Thiorhodovibrio frisius: one gene and its partners. The protein of the gene in region 2 binds, or shares a complex with, the protein of the main gene of each other region. Links are inferred from orthologs where the notes say so. Each region holds a gene or a part of one and is shown on either strand. Other genes may lie near its edges. The genes, in order: eno, rne and pnp.

Region 1 (5,343 bases), 930 kb from region 2 along the record:
CTCGCTGGTGGTGGCCTTGATGTTGACCCGTGCCGGAGGGCAGCCCATGTCACCGGCCAGGCAGGCGCGCATCGCCGCGATATGCGGGGCGAGCTTGGGCGCCTGAGCGACGATGGTCAGGTCGGCATTGACCAGGGACAGTTGCTGCGTTGCCAGCGTTTCCATCACCCGGCGCAGCAGCACGCGGCTGTCGATATCCTTGAAGGCCGGATCATTGTCCGGGAAATGATGCCCGATGTCGCCGAAGCCGCCAGCGCCGAGCAGGGCATCGCACAGGGCGTGAATTACTACATCGCCATCGGAATGGGCCTCAAGCCCGAATTCGTGCGCGACCTCGACCCCGGCCAACACCAGTCGCCGCCCCGAGGCGAAACGATGCACGTCAATTCCCTGCCCGATCAGCATGCCGACTCCGGTTGTGTCTGTTTGGCTTGTTCAGCCTGTTGCGAGAGATAAAAGCGCGCCAGGTCCAGATCCTCGGGGCGCGTGATTTTGATATTATCGCTGTGGCCTTCCACCAGGCGTGGGCTCAGTCCGAGCAGCTCGATGGCGCTGGCATCGTCGGTCACCAGTTGATCATGGGCAAAGGCGAAGTCCAGCGCCTGTCTCAGCTGCCCGAGCCGGAAGGCCTGGGGCGTGAAGGCGCGCCAGAGGTCAGCGCGCGGCACTGTCTCGGCGACCGACACAGTTCGCGGCAGAACATCCGCAGTCAGAACTGCCCCTGGTGCCGCCGCATTGGCAGCTGGTTCAGGGTTGGCGCGCTTGACGGTGTCGTGCACCGGCACCGCAAGCAGCGCGCCCACGGGTTCTCTCACCAGCACCGCCAACAAGCTGTCCAAGTCCGCGCGCCTCAAACAGGGCCGGGCGGCATCGTGCACCAGCACCCAGTCCTGTTCATCAGCCACTGCCGCCAGCGCGTCCAGCCCATTGCGCACCGAGTGACAGCGTTCCGCTCCGCCATCGGCGCGCAGCACGCCGGGATGATCCGCATGGGGACCTTCTGGCCAATAGGGATCATCCGGATGCAGCACCACCACGCAACCGCGAATGCCGGAATGTTCCAGAAAGCAGTCAAGCGCGCGGTCGATTACCCGGCGCCCATCGAGTTCCAGATACTGCTTGGGCCGGGCGGCGCCGAAACGTCGGCCGACGCCGGCTGCCGGGATGAGTACCCAGCAGGCAGCGGCCACCTGAGCCGACTGCCGGGCCGTCTGGCCCACTGATGCCATCAGTGCTCCCCCGCCGGCTCGGCGCGACGGCGCGCGCGCTCGGCGGCCGACTTCTCGATGATCTGCAGAAACAGCTCGCCGTCCTGGATCATGCCGAGATCGAAACGGGCGCGCTCTTCAATAGCCGCCAAGCCGGTTTTCAGACTTTCCACTTCGGCAATCAGCGCCTGATTGCGCGCGCGCAGGCGATCAAGTTCCACCTGCTGCTCGCCAATCTGCCCCTTTAGCGTATGCAATTGCGCCAGACTGCCCTCCCCCACCCACAGGCGGTATTGCAGCAGCCCGAACAAGGCAAGCAGAACCAGCACCAGCCAGCGTATCGAAGTCATAGCGCGCGCTGTGTTCCGATCCGCACCACGTTACAGATACCGAAACGCCGAGCGCCCGGCGTAGACCGCGCTATCGCCAAGTTGATCCTCGATACGCATCAGCTGGTTGTACTTGGCGACGCGATCAGAACGCGACAGGGAGCCGGTCTTGATCTGCCCGGTCGCAGCGGCGACGACCAGATCGGCGATGGTGGTGTCCTCGGTCTCGCCCGAACGATGCGAGACCACGGCGGTGTAGTCGGCACCATGGGCCATGTTGATCGCTGCCAGCGTTTCGGTCAGAGTGCCGATCTGGTTGACCTTAATCAGAATGGAATTGGCAATGCCCTTGTCGATGCCTTCCTGGAGGATTTTGGTATTGGTGACATAAAGATCGTCGCCCACCACCTGCACCTTCGCGCCAAGTCGCTCGGTGTGATCCTTCCAGCCATCCCAGTCGCCTTCGGCCAGGCCGTCCTCGATGCTGATGATGGGATACTTGGCGCACCATTCGAGCATCAGATCCGTCATGCCGGCGGCATCCAAGGTGCGGCCCTCGCCTTTGAGATTGTAGCGGCCGTTTTCGTAGAACTCAGACGCCGCCACGTCCATGCCGAGGTAAATGTCCTGCCCCGCCTTGTAGCCGGCTTTCTCGATCGCTTCGAGAATGACCTCAATCGCCGCCTCGTTTGACGGCAGATCGGGCGCGAAACCACCCTCGTCGCCCACAGAGGTAGCCAGCCCACGCCCCTTGAGTACGGATTTGAGTGCATGAAAAACCTCGGCGCCATAGCGCACCGCTTCGCGGATGCTCGGCGCACCCACCGGCAAAATCATGAACTCCTGAAAATCGACGCTGTTATCGGCATGCTGCCCACCATTGATGATATTCATCATGGGCACCGGCAGGCGATAGTTGCCATTGCCAAGATACTGATACAGCGGCAGGGCTTTTTCCTGCGCGGCAGCATGGGCGGCCGCCATAGACACACCAAGAATGGCATTGGCACCGAGGCGGCCTTTGTTCTCGGTGCCGTCAAGTGCGATCATGCGCTCGTCAAGCGCGACCTGATCCGACACTTCCATGCCCAGCGCCGCTTCGCGAATCTCTCCGCCGATATTGGCGCAAGCATGGAGTACGCCCTTGCCGCCGTAGCGGGATTTATCGCCATCGCGCAGCTCGAGTGCCTCACGCGAACCGGTCGAAGCGCCCGAAGGCACGGCAGCACGACCAATCGCGCCATCGGCGGTGATAACATCGGCTTCAACGGTCGGATTGCCGCGCGAGTCGAGAATCTCCCGCGCGCGGACTTCGACAATTTCAGACATGGTGAATGCTCCAGAAAGTGAAATGATGAAAAATCGAAAATCGGGTTTGGATGCAAAGCTGTCTGGCGGCGATTAACAAGGCAGAGGCGACTTGATTCGCCTGCATTTCGGCTTCACGCACCGAATCAAACAAATTTTACAAAACAGCTCCAATTGGGCTAGAAGCTGACCGCCAAATCCCTACTTAACGGAATGACCCTTTGTCTGCTCACACGCGGCCAACGGCAGCCCCAATCAAAGAGGCTTCAGCCAAGTCCCCCGCTTTGACCAGCCGGTCAATGCCCACCAATATCTCCAGCAAATCGCGCATTTTCCCCAACGGCCAGGCATTGGGCCCATCACTCTTGGCCTGCTCCGGGTTCGGGTGGGTCTCCATGAAGAGACCCGACACCCCAGCCGCCACCGCCGCACGCGCCAGCACAGGCACAAACTCCCGCTGCCCACCGGAGGCATGGCCCTGCCCGCCCGGCAACTGCACTGAGTGGGTTGCATCAAACACCACAGGAGCGCCGGTCTCGCGCATCACCGCCAGCGCGCGCATGTCTGAGACCAGGTTGTTATACCCAAAGCTCACACCGCGCTCACACACCAGAATCTGCTCATTGCCAGTCTGACGCGCCTTGCGCACCACCTGCGCCATGTCCCAGGGCGCCAGGAACTGACCCTTCTTGATATTTACCGGCTTGCCCTGCGCGGCCACATTTTGGATAAAATTGGTCTGCCGACACAAAAAGGCCGGCGTTTGCAGTTTATCGACCACATCGGCTACTTCGCTGAGCGGCGTATCCTCATGCACGTCGGTCAGCACAGGCACCCCAACCTCGCTGCGCACCCGCTGAAGAATACGCAGCCCGGTCTCCAAGCCTAACCCACGAAAGCTATCGATGGATGACCGATTTGCCTTATCGAAGGATGCCTTGAAAACATAAGGGATACCCAGCGCCTCGGTAACCGCCTTGAGCTCGGCTGCCACTTCCAACACCAGCCCTTCGCTCTCAATTACACAGGGGCCAGCGATCAGAAACAGCGGCTGATCAAGGCCGACTTCAAAGCCGCAGAGGTTCATATCCAAAGTCACCCAGCGCGCGCGCGTCGGTAATCACGCGCCGCCTCAATAAAGCGGCGGAAGAGCGCATGGCCGTCGCGTGGCGTGGATGTAAACTCAGGGTGGAACTGACAGCCGATGAACCAGGGGTGATCCGGAATTTCAACAATCTCCACCAAGCGCCCGTCGAGCGACCACCCCGAAAAGCGCAGACCGGCGTCCTTCATTGGATCCAGATACTGATTATTGAATTCATAGCGATGGCGATGGCGCTCGCGAACCTGATGCCTGCCATAAATTCCGCGCGCCAAACTGCCAGGCTCGAGCCGGCAGTTTTGCCCGCCTAAGCGCATGGTGCCACCCTTGTCGGCGCTGGCATCGCGGCGCTCGCGCGTGCCGGCCTCGGTCGCCCACTCGGTAATAAGGGCGATCACCGGATGCGGGGTGTCGCTAAAAAACTCAGTGCTGTGCGCGCCCTCAAGGCCAGCAACATTGCGCGCGTATTCGATCACCGCCACCTGCATGCCGAGACAAATCCCCAAATAGGGAATGCGCTGCTCGCGCGCATGGCGCACGGCGGCAATCTTGCCCTCAATGCCGCGCTCGCCAAAACCCCCGGGCACCAGAATGGCATCCAGGCCATCCAGCGCGCCGGTGCCCGAGCGCTCAATCTCCTCGGAATCAAGATAGCGGATTTCAACCTGCGCCTGCGCATGCACTCCGGCGTGAGCCAGAGCCTCAGACAGCGACTTGTAAGCCTCGGTCAGGTCCATGTACTTGCCAACCATGCCGATGACGACCCGGTCGCGCGGCGTCTCGAAACCGCGCAAGACCGCATCCCACTCGGACAAATCCGCTGGCGGAACATCGAGCCCAAACTGCTTGACTACCAGTTCATCGAGGCCCTGGGCATGCAACAGTGAGGGAATCCGATAGATATTGTCTGCATCCACCGCCGAGATGACGGCCTCCTCGCCCACGTTGGTGAAGAGCGCGATCTTGCGCCGCTCGTCATCCGGCAAATGCTGCTCGGCGCGGCACAGCAGAATGTCCGGCTGAATACCGATAGAACGCAGCTCCTTGACCGAATGCTGAGTCGGCTTGGTCTTGATCTCACCGGCGGTGCGAATGTAGGGCACCAGCGTCAGATGCATAAAGAGCACATGCTCGCGCCCCAGTTCGACGCGCATCTGGCGGATGGCCTCAAGAAAGGGCAGCGACTCGATGTCACCCACGGTGCCGCCAATCTCGACCATCGCGATGTCGGCCGGAGCAATGTCGGGCGGAGCAATGTTTTCTGGCCCGTCGGCAGACCGGCCTGCCAAGCCTTTCATCGCGTTGGCGCCGAGGCGAATACTGTCCTTGATCTCATCGGTGATATGTGGAATCACTTGCACGGTGCGACCAAGATAATCGCCGCGTCTTTCCTTGC
Region 2 (6,024 bases):
TCCAAGCTGTCGGTAGGCGTCGGTCAGCGCGCTGTGGAGATTCTTGCGCAGGGCATTCATACCGATCCAGACACAGCGCTCGGGCGGTGTTTGTCCCAATTGGGCCGCCAGGTTCAGGTAATAAAACCGCAGCTGTTCGATGAACCGATCTCGCACCCAGGGGCTGCGCGCGCTCGTGCCGAAGAACTCAAGACCCGAACCAATAGAGCTGAGCTGCGAGGGCAGGGTGCGCTCGGGTTCGCGCAGACAAATTAAAAAGCGAGCATCTGGAAAGGTGCGGCTGAGTCCACCCGCCAAGGGCGCGAAGGCGGCATTTTTGGACAGCAGGCGTTTGTCCGGGCCGTGAACGTAGAGGTGCTTCTGCAGGCAGAGGCGGTAATATGCGAGTATCGCCTCCTGTTCGTCGGCTGGAATGCGCCGGTCGAATTGTCCGATGTCCCACAGGCGCTCATTGAAAGGGAGGGGCAGCGCCAGGATGAAGCAGGAGAGAATTGGCAGCAGGGCAAAATAATCTTCCTCTGGTGCGCTCAGTGTCATGGGGTGCACATCGTCCATGGCGGCGAAGCCATGTTTTTCCATCCATGCGAGCAGACGGGCGAGGTGGCCGCCCAGGGAGCGGTCGAGTCGCGCCAGCCCCAGCCAGAACTTGCGCGCGCTAACCGAGAGTGCAAAGAGACTCTCCCAGGTGCTGAAGGTGGTGAATTGCTCATCCCGGGCCAGGACCCGATGCAGATTGGTGGTCCCGCTGCGCGGCACGCCAAGTACGAAAAGTGGCTCGCGAATTGGAACCTTCCGGTAACCGCGAAAGAAGATCTCATCGAGCAGAAAGCCCAGCCAATGGATGGCGAGCACTAGGGCGAGAAAAGGCAGAAAGCCAATCATCACCAGGCGTCGACGCGCGCGGAGCCGAAGTGATCCGTTGTCGATTGCCGGATGGCGAGCAAAGCTCTGGATGGCCAGGCTGACAAAGCGCTTCGATGTGAGGAGGAAGAGTTTGAGCATCGAATGCAGTGTGGCGGCGCGCTTTTACGAACAGCCGGGCCAGGGATCACAGGCGCAGCCAGAAATAGATTATTGAACGGCTATGTTAACCCAGTTGGCGGTCGATATGTTCCACATGGTTCGCGGTCAGAACCTGTCGGTGGCAAATTGGGCGCAAATCTGCGGACGGCAGTGGGGCCATGTCCGCAGATTTCTTACCTGCTCTAACTGTCTTGGCGCGGCGGCATCCCAGCGGATGAGTTTGCTGATTCACGTTGGGGGCTTCCCTGGTCTGTTGGTCTATCCAGGGTGCTCGGCCCGGACTCACTAGCAGGCGGGCGGGGTTGGGGCGGAAGCTCGGTCCTTGGCTGGCCTGACTCCCCGATGTGCTGCTCTTGTTTCCTTGGCGCCGGTGGTGTTGATGGCGTGACGGGTGAGTCCCCGGGCTGTCCGAGTGGTTTTGGTTCCGAGACTATTTTTTCAACGGGCGGCGTGCTTGGTGGCAGCTTTTCCGTTTTGGGAAGAGGTGCAGCCTCTGCTGGCCTGCTCATGGATTCAGGTGACGATGGCGATGCTTCCGATCCTTTAATAGCTGGTTGCCGAGGTTCCGCTGATATGGACCCTGGGATAGGCGCCGGGATCGAAGCGGGTGCTGGTATTGGCGCTGGCATTGGGTCGGCTGCTTCCCGCTGGGGTTCAGACGGCGCTGGCGTCGCTTCCCTGGCCGGCCGCCGTGCATTCTGTCTTTCTGTAGGCTGTGAGCGCGCGGAATCTGCATTGCCTGACGTGGGCGCGTCTTGACGGGCCTCAGCTGCCGGTGTGTCTGATGTTGCCTCGGCAGTGGATTGGGAATCCCCGTTGGTCGCTGCCGGGGAGGTTGGCTTGCGTCTGTTACGACCGCCGCGCCGCCGGCGGCTGGAGCGCGGACGCGGTGCTTCGCCGTCTCCGTTCTGGTTGTTCGCGTCAGAGGAGCTGTTTTGCTCGGCACGCGCGGCGGGTTCGTCAGTTTTGCCGGAGTCTGGGGTTTGGGCAGCGGAATCCCTGCGCGCTTTGTCGGATGGGCCTTGTTCACCGCTGGCTGGTTGGTCGGCGCCTTTGCGGTCTGGGTTGGCCCATGCCTCCGCTGGTGAGCTCCGTCCCCCTTTGGGCGTAGCACTGGCTTCCGCCTGATTGCCGCCATTGTCCTGATTGACTGGGGATTTCTTGCCGCGTCCGCGTCCACCGCGGCGACTGGAGCGTGAGCGCTCCGTGCGTTGCGATTGCCCGTCGCTCGGCTGATCGCTGGCAGTGTCGCTCGCCGGGCCGCTGCTGGCCCGGCTCTCGGTCGCGGAGGTGCCGGATTCGGATTGGCTGTCTGTTGAAGATGTGCGCCGCGACCTCTCGCTCACGCGGCCTTGGCGCTCGCTGCTAGTGCTCGATCCGCGTCTCGGTGAACGGCCGCGGGCCGGTGGGGCCTCGCTTGCGAGCGCCGGTTCCTCGCGCTTGGCAGCGGCTGCAGAAGCGGAGGCCGAATCCTGCGACGCGTTTGCCTGGCTGTCGCCGCCCGAGAAGAAGGTGACCCACAGACGCTTGAGCAGATTCTCGTTGCGCTCATGGGTGGCTGCCGCAGTGGCGCCCGCATGGCGGTGTTCGGCTGTTGGGGGCTCGCTGCGGTGGGGGGCGGGCATGGAAGGCGCGAGTTGCTTGACCGCCGGCTCGTCAGCTGGGCGGCTGGTTGCGACCTGTGAGAGGATCTCCTCGGTGGTTAGCTCTTCGCTGAGTTGGTAGCTGACATCCTCATCGCTGCCGGATTGGATCACGTCCTGGCCGCGGACGCGCTCGATGCGGTATTCAGGGGTTTCGATGCTCTTGTTTGGCACCAGCAGAATCTCGACCTGGTGGCGGTCTTCGACCGTGAGCACCGCGCGCCGCTTTTCATTGAGCAGGTAGGTTGCGACTGAAATGGGCAGATGGGCCAGGATGCGCGCAGTGCTGTCTTTCATCGCCTCTTCTTCGACGATGCGCAGCACCGAGAGTGCGAGGGATTCAACCCCGCGAATTGTGCCCTGGCCCTTGCAGCGCGGACAGACGATTTGGCTGGATTCTCCCAGCGACGGGCGCAGGCGCTGGCGTGACATCTCCAGCAGGCCAAAGCGCGAAATGCGCGAGGTCTGCACCCGGGCGCGGTCTTGTTTCAGCGCGTCGCGCAGACGGTTTTCGACGTCGCGCTGGTTCTTGGCCGGTGTCATGTCGATGAAGTCGATGACGAACAAGCCACCCAGATCGCGCAAGCGCAGTTGCCGGGCGATTTCATCGGCGGCTTCCAGGTTGGTGTTGAGGGCCGTTTCCTCAATGTCCGCGCCCTTGGTGGCGCGCGCTGAGTTGATGTCGATGGAGGTCAGGGCTTCACCGTGGTCGATCACCAGAGCGCCGCCAGAGGGCAGGCGCACTTCGCGCTGGAAGGCGGATTCGATCTGGCTTTCAATCTGATAGCGGGTGAACAGCGGGACTTCGTCGTCATACAGCCTGAGTTTCTTCAGGTTATGCGGCATGACCGAGCGCACAAATGCCTGTGCCTTCTCGTACATCTTGGGATCATCGACCACGATCTCGCCGATATCCGCGCGCAGATGATCGCGGATGGAGCGGATGATCACATCGCTTTCCTGATAGATCAGGAAAGGTGCTTTGCGCTCCTCACTTGAGGTCTTGATGGCGTCCCAGAGTTGTTTGAGGTAGTCGAGATCCCACTGGAGTTCCTCGGTGTTCTTGCCAACGCCAGCGGTGCGCACGATCAGCCCGGTATCCTCGGGGATATCGAGCTGACTGAGCACCTCGCGCAACTCGCTGCGATCCGCGCCCTCAATGCGGCGCGACACGCCACCGGCGCGCGGATTGTTTGGCATTAGTACCAGATAGCGACCGGCGAGCGAGATAAAGGTGGTCAGGGCCGCGCCCTTGTTGCCGCGTTCTTCCTTGTCGATCTGGACCACGACCTCCTGGCCCTCGCGGATCAACTCGCGGATGTTGTTTTTGGTGCCAGGCTTGGCCGCATCGCCGTCAAAGTAAGCGCGTGCGATTTCTTTCAGAGGCAGGAACCCGTGGCGCTCGCTGCCGTAGTCGACGAAGGCCGCCTCCAAGCTGGGCTCGACCCGGGTAATAATCCCTTTGTAAATATTGGCCTTTTTTTGCTCGCGACCGGGGGACTCGATATCAAGGTTGAATAGTTGTTGACCATCGACGATGGCGACACGCAACTCTTCTGGTTGAGTTGCGTTGATCAGCATTCTTTTCATTGTGGTTAAAATCTCTTGAACAGCGCGCTCTGGCGGCTGTGAACAGACCCCATGGTGGGTCTCTGTTCACAGCCGGCCAGTGCAGGTCCCGGGCGGTAGCGGGGCCTGGCGGCGATGGCGTCCGGGCAAGGTCGCGGCGCGACGGCTTGTGGCCTCGCGCGCGCTCATCACTGATCCGGATGTGCATCGATACTGTTGCGCGCTCTTTAGGTTGTTGTTTTTCGGTCCGCAGGCTCCGCCAGAGCCTGCGGATCAATCATGGTTGCGCACCCCGACGGGGTCGCGCTTGAATGTTCTGCCACCACCTGAGCCTGGCTCAGGTGTGATTGCGGCGAGCCGGTTTTTGCTTTGATCGGCACCTTTCTAAAGCTCTTGGTCCCGGTCACCCCAGGGAATCAAGCCCTTGTGCCACTGTCATCAAGGCTGATAACCGGTGGTTTTCTCGCGCGCTGCCGGTCGAGCCGACCTTCGGAGGCAAGCCCCCGGAGAAATCGCGCATCTGGCAGTGGCCTTCGGCCTACAATGGCAGGATGCTGGCTCCAATTCCGACATAGACTGTCAGGTTAGCGGCGCCAGCGGTTTAGACCGGCTGGCGCAGCGAACGCATATCGACAGGTTGCCTGCGTTCAATGGCGCCCTGCGATAGCGACCTGTCAAGATAGCAGCGAAACACCCATTGAGCAAACAAAAACCCATCAGACCCCAGCGAGTGCCCATGACTGAGCCGGCTCCTGAGCCGGTCGCTAAGCCGCCGGCCGAGCTGTCTACGAGCGCAGGCAACCAAACCCCGGGCGGGGTTCGCTACCTTGAGATCGGTGCGGACCATCAGGGGCAGCGTATCGACAACTTCCTGCTTGCGCACCTCAAAGGTGCCCCGCGCAGCCTGGTTTATCGCATTATTCGCAGCGGCGAGGTGCGGGTGAACCGTGGCCGTGTCAAGCCGGCAACCCGGCTCGAGGCTGGTGACTCCCTGCGCTTGCCGCCGCTGCGCCTCACCCCGGCGGCGCCTGCGGTCACGCCAACGGCGGGATTGCAGGCACGGCTGTTGGATGCAGTCCTGTATGAAGACGAGGGCCTGATTTTGATCGACAAACCCTCAGGCCTTGCGGTGCATGGCGGTAGTGGGCTCAGTCTGGGACTGATCGAAGCGTTGCGAGCCATGCGACCGCAGCAGTCGCTCGAGCTGGTCCATCGGCTTGATCGCGAGACCTCGGGCTGCTTGCTGATCAGCAAAAAGCCGGCGATTTTGCGCTGGTTGCATCAGCAATTGCGCGAGGGGCAGGTTCGTAAGAGGTACCAGGCCCTGCTGGTGGGCGGCTTGCCGCGTGAGCGGGTCGATGTGCGCGCACCGCTGCGCAAGAACCTGCTGCGCGGTGGTGAGCGGGTGGTGCGGGTCGATCATGCCGAGGGCAAGGAGGCGCGGACCGGTTTCCGGCGGGCGGAAACACTCGCTGGTTTTACTCTGGTGGATGTCAGGCTGGGGACTGGGCGGACGCATCAAATCCGCGTGCATGCGGCCCATCTTGGTGCGGCTGTGGCTGGCGATGATAAATACGGCGATGCCACCCACAATCAACATCTGAGCAGCTTGGGGCTGAATCGCTTATTCTTGCACGCCGCCGAGCTCGGCTTTCGCCCGCATCCAGAGGCTGAGCCCTTGGTGGTGCGCGCCCCCCTGCCTGAGGATTTGCACCAGGTGTTGGAGAGGCTGAGACGCAAGGCTCCTGACTGAGCCGAATGGGCGATTCCATTCGCCCCGACACCTTGA
Region 3 (5,388 bases), 2.0 Mb from region 2 along the record:
GCCTTCGCGGCCAGACACAAACCCAAGGTCTCGCCAGAGGCTTCGCACCATCCCAGCACCGCAAGCCCGGAGTTGTCACTCCGGGCTTGCGGTTGCGGGTTTGGAACATGGGGCTTGGAGGCGCGGAAACCTGGTGGCTTTAGCCTTTAATCAGGCCACGACAGGAAAGGTCGCAGTCACCGTCAGAGCAAACACCAGTGCGCTCGCTATGGCACCCAGCAAGGGCTGCCAGGTGCGCCGATAGGACAGAAAATCCAGCCAGCCGTAAACAACAAACAGCAGCAGGATCGCCGGGACGATAATCACCAGAAAAAATAACTCGTCCAGATTCAGCACCACCGCCAGCACTAGGGAGAGCAGAAACAGCACCTTGGTGAACAGCGAGGCCGCGCGGGCGCCGCCCTGCCCATGGACCAGCCAGGCATCGGCACTCGCGTAGACCAAAGTGCCGAGCAACAGCGCCAAAAAGCTCGGCAGACGTGTCAGCGGCGGGAAAAAGCTCGCCACCAGTTGATGCGTCGGCCAGCCAAAGCCCACCACCGCGTAAATTAGCCAGGCTGTGGCGCCTATCGCCAGAACGCCAGCTGTACTCGCGCGCCCCGCGCGCGCGAAGCTCGCCCCATCTGGCAGACCACCCACCAGCGCCAACGCCCCCCAGGTCAGCAGGCCGTAGAGCAGAAAATGCAGCGCCAGATAATCGCCGATCAGCAGCGGCAGAAAATCGCTCGGCACTGGCCACAGCAACAGGGGCGTCAATAAAGCTGGCATAAAGCCGGCAATGGCCAGTTTGCGCCAGCGCAAGGCCGCACCCAAAGGGCGACTGGCCATTGCCGGCAACAATAGCGACAGCGGCCAGGCGAGCAGGCAAAGCCCGGCGTATAGCCAGCCAAGCCCCGCACCCGCAGTCACAATGGCCCGCGCCGGGGGTTGCTCAGGTGTGCGCCGACCGAAACTGGCATCCAGCCAGTCAAGGGCCTCGCGCTGGGCCTGCCCATTAAAGAGCACCCCGATATGTTCCACCCCGTCGGCCATCACCAGGCGTCGCGCCCTGCCCTCACTCAGATCACCATAGGTGGTTTCTAGCTCAACCCCGGACGGAGCGACTTCTGCCATGGCCTCGAACCCCTGCTGGTGAATCATCTCGGGCTCATAGGCACCGTAGACGAACAGCAGATCAGGCGTAAAGTCCGCGCCAATCGGCTCCGATAGATAAGGCGATACGGCCACAATGGCCTTCACCCCAGGGTGCGCCTTCGCATAGTGGATCAGAATATCGCCGGCCATGGAGTGGCCGAGCAGGGCCAGACCAGCGGACTGATGCGGTTCTTCTGGAGAGTTCTGGCCAAGCGGCGATGATCCGCCAGGAAGATTCTGCCCTTGGGCAAAGGCAACAGCCTGAGTCAGGGCGTCAAGCAGAGAGCTCAGACGCTCTGGAGAACCCAGACCGCCTCCAAGCGGCGCCCCGTGGGTACCATGACCGGGAAAATCGAAGCTTACCGCCCGATAGCCATTTCGCGCCAGATTGAGCGCAAAGGAGCGCATCAGTTGGCGTGAGCCGGCGAAGCCGTGCGCAATAACGACAGTGGGCCCTGGCACCGAGGCGCCCTGACCTTCATCATCCTGCCGTGGCTGATAGAGTGTCAGAGGCAGGTCGCCAACCCGCGCCTGCGACACCTCGACCCCTGAGGACATGCCAAGCAAGCGCGTGCCACCATAGAGCAATGCGGCCAGACCCAGCAGCAGCGCCAGCCAGTGCCAAGCCCGCCAGCACGGTCGTCCATGCTGGGAGCTGACTGTTTCAGTCGTCGTTAAAGACACGGCTCGCTGATCTGTCCTCGCCTATTCCCGCCCAGGGACTTGAACTACTCAGCCGGAGCGGCGCGTTCCTCATCGCTCAGCGCCTTCATGCTCAGGCGAATGCGGCCTTGCTTGTCGACCTCCAGCACCTTGACCCGCACATGGTCGCCTTCCGAGAGCTTGTCGCTGACGCTCTGCACCCGTTCCTCGCAGATTTGCGAGATATGCACCAGACCATCGCGTCCGGGCAGGATGGTGACAAAGGCGCCAAAGTCCATCAGGCGCGCAACCTTGCCCTCGTAGATCTTGCCGACTTCGACATCAGCGGTGATCAGGCGGACGCGCTTTTTCGCCTCTTCGCCAGCGGACTTCTGCACCGAGAAGATTTTGACCACGCCATCGTCGTTGATGTCGATGGTGGCGCCAGTTTCCTCGGTGATTGCGCGGATGGTGGAGCCACCCTTGCCGATGACATCGCGGATCTTTTCCGGATGGATCTTGAACTCGATGATGCGCGGCGCATGCTCGGACATCTCAGAGCGATGGTGGTCGATGACCTTATTCATCTCACCGAGAATGTGCATCCGGCCATCTTTGGCCTGCGCCAGCGCCTGCTGCATGATCTCGCGGGTGATGCCCTCGATCTTGATATCCATCTGCAGGGCGTTAATCCCCTCGGCGGTACCTGCCACCTTGAAGTCCATGTCGCCGAGGTGATCCTCGTCGCCCATGATGTCAGTCAGCACGGCAAACTCGCCGCCCTCTTTGATCAGACCCATGGCCACGCCAGCCACTGACCCTTTAATAGGCACGCCGGCGTCCATCAACGACAGACTGGTGCCGCAGACGCTGGCCATGGAGCTGGAACCGTTGGACTCGGTAATCTCCGAGACCACCCGCACTGAGTAGGGAAACTCCTCAATGCTCGGCATGGCGGCCATCACGCCGCGCTTGGCCAGACGACCATGGCCGATCTCGCGCCGCTTGGGGCTACCGACCCGGCCGGTCTCACCCACGCAGAAGGGCGGGAAGTTGTAATGCAGCATGAAGGGCTCGCGCCGCTCGCCATCAAGGGCATCGATGATCTGCGAATCGCGCTCGGTGCCGAGCGTGGTGACCACCAAGGCCTGGGTCTCGCCACGAGTAAAGAGCGCCGAGCCGTGGGTGCGCGGCAGCACGCCGGTGCGAATGCTGATGGGACGCACAGTGCTGGTGTCGCGGCCGTCAATGCGCGGCTCGCCACGCAGAATACGCCCGCGCACAATGGATTTTTCCAGCTTCTCGAGCGCGGCATAGACCAGCGCTTGCGGCCACTTCTCATCCTCTCCGGAAAGCTCGGCGTAGACCGCATTGCGCACCCGATCGAGCGCGCGATAGCGTTCCATCTTGTCCTTGATGAGATAGGCCTCGCCCAAACCATCGGCGGCCTGGGCCGCAACCGCTTGCGCCAGTTCGGCATCGGTCGCCGCCGGGGTCCACTCCAGAGGCGGCTTGTTAACCTCGGCTGCCAGTTCCTTGATGGTATTGATGACAACCTGCATCTGCTCATGACCAAAGAGCACAGCGCCGAGCATGACATCCTCGGACAGACCGCGCGCCTCGGACTCCACCATCAGCACGGCTTGTTCGGTCCCGGCAACCACCAGATCCAGATCGCTGTCTGGGGTCAGGCCGATCATGGCTGGATTGAGCAGGTATTCCCCATTCTTATAGCCCACGCGCGCGGCACCGATAGGCCCATTGAAGGGCGCGCCCGAGATGGCCAGCGCAGCGGAGGCGCCGATGAGTGCGGGCACCTCTGGATTCACTGCCGGATTGAGCGACTTGACCGTGGCGATGACCTGCACCTCACGGCCAAAGCCATCGGCGAACAGCGGACGGATGGGGCGGTCGATCAGGCGTGAGGTGAGAATCTCGGCCTCGCTCGGGCGCCCTTCACGACGAAAAAAGCCGCCTGGGATGCGCCCGGCGGCATAGGTTTTTTCCTGATAATCGACGGTCAGCGGCAGAAAGTCTTTTTCGACAGTCGCGCGTTTGTCGATGACCACCGTGACCAGGACCACGGTGTCGTTCATATTGACCATGACCGCGCCATCGGCTTGGCGGGCGATCTCGCCGGTCTCGAGCGTTACGGTCTGATCCCCGTATTGGAAAGTCTTGGTGATATGAGTCACTGGAAATAAGCCTCGTTAGGTCTGAAAGGGGGGCTGACTGCGCACCAGCGTTTGCCGTGGCGGCAACGGCCCGGCGATAACGGGCCAGAGCGGTGCGCCGGCCCGCGCTCGCAACGCTTGGGGCCGGCACCATGGAAGGATGCGCAATTAACGACGAAGGCCGAGCGTCTGGATCAGCGCACGATAACGGTCGATGTCCTTTCTTTTCAGATAGTCCAGCAACTTGCGTCGGGAATTAACCATGCGGACCAGACCGCGACGGGAATGGTGGTCGTGTTTGTGCTCGTTAAAATGCCCGGTCAATTGCTTGATGCGCGCCGTCAGCAGAGCGACCTGCACCTCGGGTGAGCCGGTGTCGTTGGTGCCGCGGGCATGCTCGGCGATAACCTGTCTTTTGTCTTCCGCAGTCATTGTCATTGTGTGTCTCCTTATCTGTTGAATACTTGGCCGCGAATGCTCCGCTGTGCGAAGCCCGCTGTTTCCCCAACAATGACTTCAGGGAAACCGGCCCAATAGCGATAATGTCTCATCAAATTCAGCGCGCAGTTTAGGCGATTTTCGTCGAATCTCATACCGCCTTGAACCGCCCGCCCGGCTAAAAAATCTTGTCTGGCTTCAGACCAGTCGCTTTGGCTGCACCCGGCCGTCGTCGAGAATGCTGCCCACCCCAAGAAAGCGCTCTGACTGGTCATAGAGTCGCACCATGCCCTCGGTCGGTGCCTGCGGCACCAGCACCGGCTGCCCCTGCCCCAGGTAAAAGGCTGCATCAGCGGACAGGCGCAGCGCCGGACAGTGGCCCAGCGCGGTATCGAGCGAGAGCAACAAGGCATCAAGGGTTTGCAGCCGCTCGTGCAAGGGCGGCGCGCTGCCATCCTCGGCATCCGCGTCCCGGGCCGCATCGGCCAGAGCTTGCAGCTCATCCATGGTGACAAAGCGGGTGTCGCCCTCAATATAAGGGCCGACGCCGGTGCGCCGCAGACCAATGACATGACCGCCACAGCCTAAGCAGTTGCCGATATCCTCGGCCAAGGTGCGCACATAGGTGCCCTTAGAACAATGCACATCGAGTTCCAGATCCGGCAAAGCAAAGCTCGTCAACTCAAGGCGGTGAATGCGAATCGCGCGCGGCTGGCGCTCAACTTCCCGTCCCTCGCGCGCGAGCTTGTAGAGCCGCTGGCCCTGGTGCTTCACAGCTGAATACATGGGCGGGAGCTGCTCGATGTCGCCAACAAAGCGCTCGATACAGGCCAGCACGCCAGCTTCGGTCACCCCATCAGTCGGTCTGCGTTCGAGAATCTCGCCCTCGGCATCTGCCGTGGTCGTGGTTTCGCCCAGGCGCACCCGCACCCGGTAGCGCTTATCGGCATCAAGCAGAAAGCTTGAAAACTTGGTGGTATGGCCGAGGCAGATCGGCAAC

Evidence for each region.
Region 1: the proteins of rne (region 2) and eno are in contact, whole or in part, in a solved structure (PDB 2FYM), measured with the Escherichia coli proteins. The link is inferred for Thiorhodovibrio frisius from one-to-one orthologs.
Region 3: the proteins of rne (region 2) and pnp are in contact, whole or in part, in a cryo-EM structure (PDB 9QH0), measured with the Escherichia coli proteins. The link is inferred for Thiorhodovibrio frisius from one-to-one orthologs.

What each region holds. Positions count from the first base shown.
Region 1 is NZ_CP121471.1:2,018,262-2,023,604, reverse strand. Bases 728-3,633 are described here. They hold eno (phosphopyruvate hydratase), read right to left. Parts: upstream 2,867-3,633; coding sequence 1,589-2,866; downstream 728-1,588. Other genes in these bases: kdsA (3-deoxy-8-phosphooctulonate synthase), read right to left, coding at 3,075-3,633; ftsB (cell division protein FtsB), read right to left, coding at 1,229-1,558; ispD (2-C-methyl-D-erythritol 4-phosphate cytidylyltransferase), read right to left, coding at 728-1,229. In the rest of the region: ispF (2-C-methyl-D-erythritol 2,4-cyclodiphosphate synthase), read right to left, coding at 1-405; more of ispD, read right to left, coding at 399-727; more of kdsA, read right to left, coding at 3,634-3,932; Thiofri_RS09440 (CTP synthase), read right to left, coding at 3,941-5,343. UniProt on the Escherichia coli protein: Catalyzes the reversible conversion of 2-phosphoglycerate (2-PG) into phosphoenolpyruvate (PEP). It is essential for the degradation of carbohydrates via glycolysis.
Region 2 is NZ_CP121471.1:2,950,476-2,956,499, reverse strand. What follows is about bases 1,006-4,592. They hold rne (ribonuclease E), read right to left. Parts: upstream 4,257-4,592; coding sequence 1,206-4,256; downstream 1,006-1,205. Outside these bases: Thiofri_RS13610 (sulfotransferase), read right to left, coding at 1-1,002; Thiofri_RS13600 (RluA family pseudouridine synthase), read left to right, coding at 4,972-5,988; Thiofri_RS13595 (HAD family hydrolase), read left to right, coding at 5,994-6,024. UniProt on the Escherichia coli protein: Endoribonuclease that plays a central role in RNA processing and decay. Required for the maturation of 5S and 16S rRNAs and the majority of tRNAs. Also involved in the degradation of most mRNAs.
Region 3 is NZ_CP121471.1:974,296-979,683, reverse strand. Bases 1,418-4,368 are described here. They hold pnp (polyribonucleotide nucleotidyltransferase), read right to left. Parts: upstream 3,972-4,368; coding sequence 1,863-3,971; downstream 1,418-1,862. Other genes in these bases: rpsO (30S ribosomal protein S15), read right to left, coding at 4,119-4,368; Thiofri_RS04745 (alpha/beta hydrolase), read right to left, coding at 1,418-1,818. Also shown: more of Thiofri_RS04745, read right to left, coding at 151-1,417; more of rpsO, read right to left, coding at 4,369-4,388; tRNA pseudouridine(55) synthase TruB, read right to left, coding at 4,587-5,388. UniProt on the Escherichia coli protein: Involved in mRNA degradation. Catalyzes the phosphorolysis of single-stranded polyribonucleotides processively in the 3'- to 5'-direction. Also involved, along with RNase II, in tRNA processing.